3 regions of the Bradyrhizobium sp. sBnM-33 genome follow, and region 1 is predicted to be linked to each of the others. Evidence: riboswitches for the same ligand, from Rfam matches in the RefSeq annotation. Region 1 holds a riboswitch; each other region holds the start of a gene.
What was found. Region 1 has a riboswitch for cobalamin ahead of metE (5-methyltetrahydropteroyltriglutamate--homocysteine S-methyltransferase). Riboswitches for the same ligand answer to the same signal wherever they lie in the genome.
Positions count from the first base shown of each region.

Region 2: another riboswitch for cobalamin. It lies ahead of RX328_RS03030 (TonB-dependent receptor); the one in region 1 lies ahead of metE (5-methyltetrahydropteroyltriglutamate--homocysteine S-methyltransferase).
Region 3: another riboswitch for cobalamin. It lies ahead of RX328_RS05285 (ribonucleoside-diphosphate reductase subunit alpha); the one in region 1 lies ahead of metE (5-methyltetrahydropteroyltriglutamate--homocysteine S-methyltransferase).

Region 1 is NZ_CP136624.1:1,677,658-1,680,929, forward strand. Features, by position in the region: gene RX328_RS07900 (hypothetical protein) at 387-650, opposite strand; gene RX328_RS43290 (DUF6925 family protein) at 647-844, opposite strand; gene RX328_RS07905 (hypothetical protein) at 859-1,077, shown strand; cobalamin riboswitch at 1,237-1,432, shown strand; partial or broken gene metE (5-methyltetrahydropteroyltriglutamate--homocysteine S-methyltransferase) at 1,533-3,272, shown strand, end outside.
Region 2 is NZ_CP136624.1:651,040-654,311, reverse strand. Features, by position in the region: gene RX328_RS03040 (ABC transporter ATP-binding protein) at 1-524, opposite strand, end outside; gene RX328_RS03035 (FecCD family ABC transporter permease) at 521-1,564, opposite strand; cobalamin riboswitch at 1,699-1,898, shown strand; gene RX328_RS03030 (TonB-dependent receptor) at 2,011-3,272, shown strand, end outside.
Region 3 is NZ_CP136624.1:1,121,426-1,124,697, reverse strand. Features, by position in the region: gene RX328_RS05285 (ribonucleoside-diphosphate reductase subunit alpha) at 1-2,097, opposite strand, end outside; cobalamin riboswitch at 2,213-2,423, opposite strand; cobalamin riboswitch at 2,556-2,770, shown strand; gene metE (5-methyltetrahydropteroyltriglutamate--homocysteine S-methyltransferase) at 2,883-3,272, shown strand, end outside.

The sequences.
Region 1 (3,272 bases):
CCCCAAGGGGCCGCTGAAGGAGCATCGAGATGAGTAGATCGATCACTCACCGAGAACTCCAAGCTTGTGAGAACATCAGTGTTACGAGATGCCCTTTTAGTCGTCTCTAGTCGCGCGAACAAATGATCGAATACTCGAGTTCTTGCGCCGTTTGGCGGTGATTTTTGCGCATGTGTCGCATCTTTTGTGCAAAGATGATCAACTGGACGCAGCGTGCAGCTCAACGCATCGGTCGGTCTACCGCGATAAGCCCGGATGCCTAGGGAGGTCACCGTTTCCCTTCGTTGTTCAGGCGGGATGGTCATCTCGGCGACACTCGTCACGGGTTTCGGTGATCTATTATAGTCTGTATGTAACGTACACTGCGAATTCAGAATCTTGAGCAGCTACAGGCCGATAGGAATGTCAATGTAGCGCATCGATGGGTCGTCGGCGTCCACCGGACCGAGCTCGTCCCAGGCCGACAGCCAAGCCGCAAGCACTGCCGATGTCTGCTCCAAGGCCTGCACCTGGCGAAGCGTCACGCGGAATATGGCGCAGGCAAAATGGTCGTTTCGGAGTGCGACGGTGGATGGTTCAAGTCCGCAGACGACGGAATGGATGACATGCCGCTCGAAGGCCACGAGATCGGGGTTGCCCGTAACTTTCAAGCAAGGGCCAGAAAGGTGATGCGGCAGTCATGCCTGAACGGGCGTTTTTGGCCAAGGTGGTCGCGGAGCGGATGCAGGGGATAGAGATGCGCGCAGGTGGGCAACCCTCGGGCAATGGCTACGTCACTGCATGGGTACGGCGATGCGACAGTACTTTCGGCAAAGATATGGGTGTGCCTCGCGATACAGCACATAAGCGCGTGCAGAGTTGGAGGCGGGCGCCTACCGATTTTCCCGGCGCGCTCAACACCGCGGAAATGTTCCTGCCTTTGCCGAGCGGATGCCGGGCGTGCCGCTGCTCGCCAACATGACCGCCTTCGGCAAGACGCCGTTGCTTTGCGGTGGCAGAATTCGAGGTAACTATTCAATGGTGATCTGGCCGGTGTCTGCGCTGCGGGTGGCTAACAAGGCGCAGGAAGATCTGTAAGCTGCGATCGCGCGACCGCGGCACCCACAAGATTGTCGATCGAATCCAGACGCGCGCCGAACTCTATGCGACGATCGGGCCGCACGACGACGAGGCGCTAGATGCCTCCGTTGTCCAGACGATCGCTCCCGAGAACCGAACGGAACGGCCCTCTTGCAGGTAATCGGAGATGTCGAGGCTCTCCGGATTGATCCGGAGCTAAGAGGGAAGCCGGTGCGATGCCGGCGCTGCCCCCGCAACTGTAAGCGGCGAGCCGCTGTCCAATAGAAGTCACTGAAGCCACGCGGCTTCGGGAAGGCCGGATAGCAGCGACGACCCGCGAGCCGGGAGACCTGGCCCGACAACATATTCGTCCACGGGCGGGGTGTCCCGGTGGTGCGCCAAGCAGTTGCCGCTTCGGCGGCTTTTTCTGGACGCGTCCGCCATGGCCTTGCTCCCAACATAGGGTTGAAGCTATGTCTCTTCTCTCGATTCCTGTCGCTACCCTCGGCACGCCGCGCATCGGTCCCCGCCGCGAACTCAAACTCGCGCTCGAGAGCTATTGGGCCGGAAAGTCTGACGAAACGCAGCTTCTTGAGGCTGCGGCTGCGCTTCGCGCCGCCAACTGGGCGCGGCAGAAATCGCTCGGCGTAACCGTTATTCCTTCAAACGACTTCTCGCTTTATGACCATGCGCTCGATACCAGCGTGATGGTCGGTGCCATTCCGGAAATTTACGGTTGGAGCGCAGGCCCTGTTTCGCTCAAGACCTACTTTGCGATGGCACGGGGCGCACGGCGCGATGACCATGATGCGAATTGCGGTCACGCCGAGCACGGCGCCGCAGCGCAGGAGATGACCAAATGGTTCGACACTAATTATCACTACATGCTGCCGGAATTTCACAAGGACCAGACCTTCACGCTTTTCTCTCGCAAGCCGATCGAGGAGTATGAAGAGGCGAAAAGCCTGGGTTGTCAGACGCGCCCGGTGCTGGTTGGTCCGGTCACCTTTCTGAAGCTCGGCAAGAGCGCAGATCCTGCATTCGATCCGCTGTTGCTCCTCGATAGGCTGCTGCCGGTCTATGTAGATGTTCTCCGCGAACTCACCCTAAGGGGCGCCGAGTGGGTGTAGCTGGACGAGCCATGTCTGGTCCTGGACCTCGACGACGCTACACGCGACGCGCTGCGCCGGACCTACGCCCACCTGGCCAAGAAGGTTCCCGACCTCAAGATCATGCTCGCTACCTATTTTGGAACGATCGGCGACAACCTGGAAACCGCTTTGACGTTGCCGGTTGCGGGCCTTCACATCGACCTGGTCCGCGCCCCAGAGCAGTTGAGCCCGATTGTCGCCGACGCTCGAAGGGATATTGTCCTCTCTCTCGGCGTCGTCGATGGCCGCAATGTCTGGCGTTCGAACCTTCCAGCGGTGCTCGACCGGCTCGAACCTGCCGTCGCAAAGCTTGGCGAGGACCGCGTGCAGATTGCACCCTCATGCTCGCTGCTTCATGTCCGATCGACCTCGATCTCGAGACCGATCTCGATCCCGATGTGAAAAGCTGGCTTGCTTTCTCCGTCCAGAAGATCGGAGAACTCGCAACGTTGGGACGCGTGCTGGCTAAAGGCTGGGAGGAAGCGGCGGATGTACTTGCGGCCTCAGAAGGCGCGGCCGTCACGCGCGAAACGTCGCCCAACGTTCACAATGCGAACGTCGCCAAGCGAATGGCTGCAATCGATGACGGCATGCGGCGTCGTCGCAGTTCTTTCGCCCGGCGCGCCGAGGTTCAGCGCGCGCGGTTCGGATTGCCGACATTTCCCACGACGACGATCGGATCGTTCCCGCAGACGGCGGAAGTTCGCAAAGGCCGCGCGGCCCATGCGCGGGGAACGATGAGCGACGCACAACACGAGCAGTTTCTCAAAGAGGAGACGGCACGCGCGGTGCGCTGGCAGGAAGACATCGGTCTCGACGTTCTCGTGCATGGCGAGTTCGAGCGCAATGACATGGTGCAGTATTTCGGCGAGCAGCTGTCCGGCTTCGCATTCACCAAGCATGGTTGGGTTCAGTCCTACGGCTCGCGTTGTGTCCGGCCGCCCATCCTTTTTGGTGATGTCTCCCGGCCGAAGCCGATGGCGGTGGAGTGGTGGCGCTACGCGCAATCGCTGACCAAGAAGCCACTGAAGGCGATGGTGACAGGACCGGTGACGATCCTGA
Region 2 (3,272 bases), 1.0 Mb from region 1:
GGGTCGAGCGAGGCGGTCGGCTCGTCGGCCAGGATGATCGGCGCTTCCACCGCGAGTGCGCGGGCCAGCGCCACGCGGCTGCGTTCGCCGCCGGACAATTCGGTGACGCGTCGATCACTGAACTCCATCACGTCGACGGCCTGCATCGCGCGCAGCACGGCCTCGGCATCCCTGGGCGACAGCCGCGCCGGATCGGTTGCGCCATGCGGGTAGCGGCCGAGCGCCACGATATCGCGCGCCGGCAGCGGCCAATGCACGAGATGCCCCTGCGGCAGATAGCCGAAGCGTTTGGCGCGCTCACGCAGCGACAGTGAGACCAGCGCATCGCCGCCGATCGTGATCTCGCCTTCGGAGGGGATCAGCCCGGCTAGCGCGCGCAGCAGCGTGGTCTTGCCGGCGCCATTCGGGCCGACCAGCGCCACCAGGTGCCCCGCCGACAGCGCCAGCGAAACGTCCTTCAGCACGACGCGGCCGGCGAGCCGCACGCCGAGTCCCCTTGCGGTCAGCAGCGCAGCCTCGCTCATGCGACGCCTCCGCCGAGCGCGCGGCGTTCGCGCATGATCAGATAGAGGAAGAACGGCACGCCGATAATCGAGGTCAGCACGCCGACCTTGATATCCGATGTTGAGGGAATGATGCGCACTGCAATATCCGCGGCCAGCAATAGCGCCGAGCCCGCGAGTGCGCTCGGCACCAACAGCCGCCCGGGATCGTGGCCGATCACGGGCCGCATCAGGTGCGGCGCGACCAGGCCGATGAAACCGATGGTGCCGGTAACAGCGACGGCGCCGCCGACACCCAGCGCGACGCCCGAAATCACGAACAGCCGTAGACGCCCCACATCGACGCCAAGGCTCTGCGCGGTTTCCTCGCCCAAGCTCAGCGCGCGAAAGGCGTGGCGCTGGCTGAACAGCATGACCGCGCCGGCAATGATGAATGGAAACGCCAGCATCACATGCTGAAAGCTGCGATCCTCGAGCGAGCCGAGCAGCCAGAATGCGATCTCCAGCACCACGAAGGGGTTGCTGGAGAGGTTCATCACCAGCGCGGTGGCAGCGCCCGCAAAGCTCGAAATCGCCAGTCCCGAGAGAATGAGGATCAGCAGACCCGCATTGCGGCCGGCGATCGAGAGCAGCACGAACACCGAAGCGAATGCCGCGATGATCGCGGCGACCGGCAGCGCATAGGAGCGCACGTCGGCCAGCCCGATCGCAATCACCAGCACCGCGCCAAAGGCGGCCGATTGCGGCGCGCCGAATAGCGAGGGCGAGGCCAGCGGATTGCGCAGCAAGCCCTGCAGCGACGCGCCCGACAGCCCGAGGATGGCGCCGATCGCCAGCGCCAGCAGCGTGCGGGGCAGGCGGATTTCCCGCACGATCACCTGCGCCACCTCGCTGCCGCCACCGAACAGCGCTTGCGCCACCGCAAGCGGCGACAGCCGCACCGGCCCGATGCCGAGCGAGATCAGCATCAGGAGCACAACAAGGGCAGCAAGCGCCGCGGTCGCGCCGATCCGCCGGCGCGCGGCGTCCTCATTGGTCAGGGCTACGGCTTCAACACTCATCGATCGTCCTAAAGCAGGTTTACCCGCCCCGGTACAGGCGGCGGGCAGGCGTGCTCATGCGGCAAAAATAGCGCACTCGTCCAGTGAGGATCGCGGGACGCCCCGGGGCGCATTGACTCGGACTTTGACAAACTTCTACCATAGTTCCCGACGGTTCCCGTTTTGGGGATCAAAAGGGAATGCGGTGCGGGGAAATCCCCCAATTCCGCGGCTGCCCCCGCAACTGTAAGCGGCGAATCCTTCGTCACATGCCACTGGGCACTCGGTCCTGGGAAGGCGACGATGGGGTAACGACCCGCGAGCCAGGAGACCTGCCGTCAGCCGTGGTCACACGCGAAGATGTCGGTCGGGGAGTACAGACATTAGCTTCACCTGAGCTGCTCAAAGCACATGGTGAGACTTGGTTCGCTGTGACGTGCCACTGACGTCATACCGAGGTCCAAGTCATGTCTTTCACCAACACAGCCGCAAGGCGCCGCCGCTTTTGGCTCGCCTCCAGCTTTCTCGTTCCCATCGTGTCGCTAGGCATCTCCGGTGCGCACGCGCAGCAGACGGCGGCGGAGCCATTGCCGCCGATCGAGATAACTTCGCCTACCGACCCGAACCGGACTCGCGCAAAACCGACCTACAATGAAGCGTCGACCTCGCGCCGCGTCGTGCCGGCGGCGGTGCCGTCGACCGGCGGAAGACCCGCAGCGGGGATCGGCTCGAACACCGCATCCCAGGGCGTCTCGCAAGGCGCGGACGGCAGCGGCGACCGCCAGTTTTCAGGAATCGTCGGCTCGGCGTCGACCGTTATTACCGCCGAAGAGATCGCGCACTCACCGGCTCAAACGCTGCAGGAAATCATCGCGCAAACGCCCGGCGTGCAGCTGACTAGCCTGTTTGGTGGCGTCAACGGCGCCAAGACCAGCGTCGACCTGCGCGGATTCGGCGCTTTCGCGACCTCAAATACGCTGGTGCTCATCAATGGCCGAAGGCTCAACGACATCGACATGGCCGGTGTGGATTTTTCGACCATTCCGCGCGACTCGATCGAGCGCATTGAAATCACGCGCGGCAACAGCGGCGCGGTGCTGTATGGCGACAACGCGGTCGGCGGCGTCATCAATATCGTCCTGAAGAACGGCGTCGGTGGCCCACCTGTTGCCATGCGCGCAGAGGCCGGTATCGGCTCCTTCAACCAGCGCATGGCCTCGGTTTCGGCGGCGCTGAATTCGGGACCATGGTCGACCTCATTCTACGGCAACGCAATCAAGTCCGACGGCTATCGCGAAAACAACGCGCTCGACCAGCGCAACGGGGTCGGCAATCTCAATTACACCACTCCCGATCTCAAGGCCTTCCTGACGGTGACCGGCGACGACCAAAAGCTCGGACTCCCCGGTGGCCGCATCGTCGATCCCTCGATTGGCGTCAACGAACTGGTCACGAACCGCCGCGGCGCCGCCACGCCATTCGATTATGGCAATCAGCAGGGCGCCAGCGCTACCGCCGGTTTTACCAAAACCCTGTGGAACGGAGCCGAACTCATTGTTGATGGCGGCGTCAGAGACAAGAAAACGCAAAGCGGATTCTTCGGGGCGATACCGTTTGCGTCGCCATTTCCGAGTTTCTCCTCCACCTATAACGACGCATCATTGCAGACTTGGTCGATCACGCCACGATTGAGCATCAAGAACTCGATCCTCGGGGTGCCCTCACAGAT
Region 3 (3,272 bases), 560 kb from region 1:
CGAGATGGCGTAATAGGAAATCATCTCCATGCTGGTATCGGCGAACGTTACCGCCGCGTCGGACGCCATCGCGATCCGCATCGCCTGCAGCGCATCCTGGAATCCCATCAGCCCGAGGCCGACCGGACGGTGTCGCAGGTTCGAGCGCCGCGCTTCGGGAATGGTGTAGAAGTTGATGTCGATAACATTGTCGAGCATCCGCATCGCAATGGTCACGCTGCGCTTCAGCCGCGCCTCGTCCAGCCGGCCTTCCCGCACGTGGTGAAGCAGGTTGATCGAGCCGAGATTGCAGACGGCAGTCTCGTCGTCGGACGTATTGAGCGTGATCTCGGTGCAGAGGTTTGAAGAATGAATCACGCCAGCATGGCTCTGCGGCGAGCGTAGATTGCAGGGATCCTTGAACGTGATCCAGGGATGCCCGGTCTCGAACAGCATGGTCAGCATTCTGCGCCAGAGATCGGTGGCACGGATCTGCTTGAACACGCGGATCTCGCCCCGCGCCGCCTTGGCTTCGTAAGCCGCGTAACGCTCGGCGAAAGCCTCGCCGTAGAGATCGTGCAGGTCGGGCGTCTCGTCCGGCGAGAACAGCGTCCATTCGCCATCGGCCTCGACGCGCTGCATGAACAGGTCGGGCACCCAGTTCGCGGTGTTCATGTCATGGGTGCGGCGGCGATCATCGCCGGTGTTCTTGCGCAGCTCCAAAAATTCCTCGATGTCGATGTGCCAGGTTTCGAGATAGGCGCAGACCGCGCCTTTGCGTTTGCCGCCCTGGTTGACGGCGATCGCGGTGTCGTTGACCACCTTTAGAAAGGGCACCACGCCCTGGCTTTCGCCATTGGTGCCCTTGATATGCGCGCCGAGCCCACGCACGCGGGTCCAGTCGTTACCGAGCCCGCCGGAATATTTTGCGAGCAGCGCATTGTCCTTGACCGACTTGAAGATGCCGTCGAGGTCGTCGGCGATGGTGGTGAGAAAGCAGGACGACAATTGCGGCCGCAGCGTGCCGGAATTGAACAGCGTCGGCGTCGAGGCCATGAAGTCGAAGGACGACAGCAAATCGTAGAACTCGATCGCGCGCGCCTCGCGGTCGATCTCGCGGATCGCCAGCCCCATCGCGACCCGCATGAAGAACGCCTGCGGCAGCTCGATGCGATTGCCGTGCACATGCAGGAAATAGCGGTCGTACAGCGTCTGCAGACCCAGAAACTGGAACGCCAGGTCGCGTTCCGGCTTCAATGCCGCGGCAAGCTTTTTCAGGTCGAAGCGCGCCAGATCGGGATCGAGCAGTTCGGCCTTGATGCCGGCCTTGATGTAGGCTGGAAAGTACTCGCCGTAGCGCTCGGCCATCTCGGCCTGCGACGCGCTGGTCGGCGTGTCATGCACGAAAGACAGCACCTCGGTGCGCAGCTTGTCGAGCAAGAGCCGCGCGCTGACATAGGCGTAGTTCGGCTCCTGCTCCACCAGCGTGCGCGCGGCCATCACCGACGCCAGCGCCAGTTCGTCCTCGCTGATGCCGTCATAGAGATTGCGCTGCGTCTCGGCGAGCACCGCGGTGGCGCCGACGCCCTGAAGGCCAGTGCAGGCTTCTTCGATGATCAGCGTCAGCCGCGCGATATCGAGCGGGACCTGCACGCCACTGGCCAGGGTGACACGTAACGAGGGCTTCCCCGATGGCTGGGCGGCCATGGCCACGTCCTGTCCGGCACGCTGGCGCGTACGTTCCTCGCGATAGAGCACATAGGCGCGCGCGACCTTGTGATGCTCGCTGCGCATCAAGGCGAGCTCGACCTGGTCCTGCACGTCCTCGATATGAAAGGTGCGGCCCTCGCTCATCCGGCGCGACAGCGCGCCGACGACCTCGGCGGTCAGTTGCTCGACGATTTCATGCACCCGGCGGGAGGCCGCCGCGCCATGTCCCTCGACCGCGAGAAACGCCTTGGTCATCGCGACCGAAATTTTGCTGGCGTCAAATTTCGAAACCGTGCCGTTGCGACGAATCACCTGCATCGGCGGCTGCGCTTCCGAGACGGCAAGCGATTCGGGCCGCAACCGGATGAATGGAGCGGCACTGGCTCCGCGATCGAGAGAGAGTGACATCAAGAGACCCCGTGATGGTATTGGGGCTGGATGTCAGAGAGGACGCTGCTTCAAATGCGCGGGCGAGAAACCCCGGCATGAATCTGCAAGCGCCGCCGGGACACCCCGCCCGTGGACGTTTTTTCGGTGTCGCGGCAGGTCTCCTGGCTCGCAGGTCGCCGTTGTCCCCGTGTCTTCCCAATGCGATGCCGCATCAGTGACGTAAGATTCGGAAAACAACTCACTGCTTACAGTTGCGGGGGCAGCGCCGGATTTTCGCGATACACCGGCTTCCCTCTTAGCCACCATGTGTTGGGTCATGGCGGACCGTGACGGCTATATCTCGTGTTATTCGCGTCCGCCTGTCAATGGGGAGAGCAGGTGATGTGCAAGAATTTCGGCGAGGGAACCTGCGGCTGTGAACAACGATTACAACGAACCAGCGAATGTCGCCGAGTTGACGCGCCTGCCGCGTTGCCGATAAGTGGACCCGTCGTGGTTCTTCGGGAGACGTTCTTCCGAAGCTAAGAGGGAAGCCGGTGCGGCCGAAAAGCCAAAGCCGGAGCTGCCCCCGCAACTGTAAGCGGCGAGCCGCTGTCCAATGAAGTCACTGAAGCCTCACGAGGTTTCGGGAAGGCCGGACAGCAGCATTGACCCGCGAGCCAGGAGACCTGCCTCGACAACATACACGTCCTCGGGCGGGGTGTCCCGGTGGTGCGGTTGCGATTTTCCGCGCGCGCTCTGCCGTTCGCGAAAATCCAGACGTGTCACTTCGGCCTTTGCCCCCAACTTTTGGGGTTAAGCCAATGTCTGGTTCTACATCTTCTTCCATCATCTCCACTTCTTCACTTCCCGTTGCCTCCCTCGGCACGCCGCGCATCGGTCCGCGCCGCGAGCTGAAATTCGCGCTGGAGAGTTTCTGGTCCGGCGCAACCGACGAGAAGGCGCTGATCGAGACCGGCATCGGGCTTCGCGCCGCCAACTGGGCGCGTCAGAAAAAGCTTGGCGTCAACGTGATCCCGTCGAACGATTTCTCGTTCTACGACCAGGTGCTCGACACATCCGTCATGGTCGGTGCGATTCCGGAAATCTATCGCTGGAACGGCGGGCCGGTCTCCCTTGCGACTTACTTTGCGATGGCACGCGGCGCACAAGGCAAGGCACATGAAGCGAGCTGCGGCCATATCAATCACGGG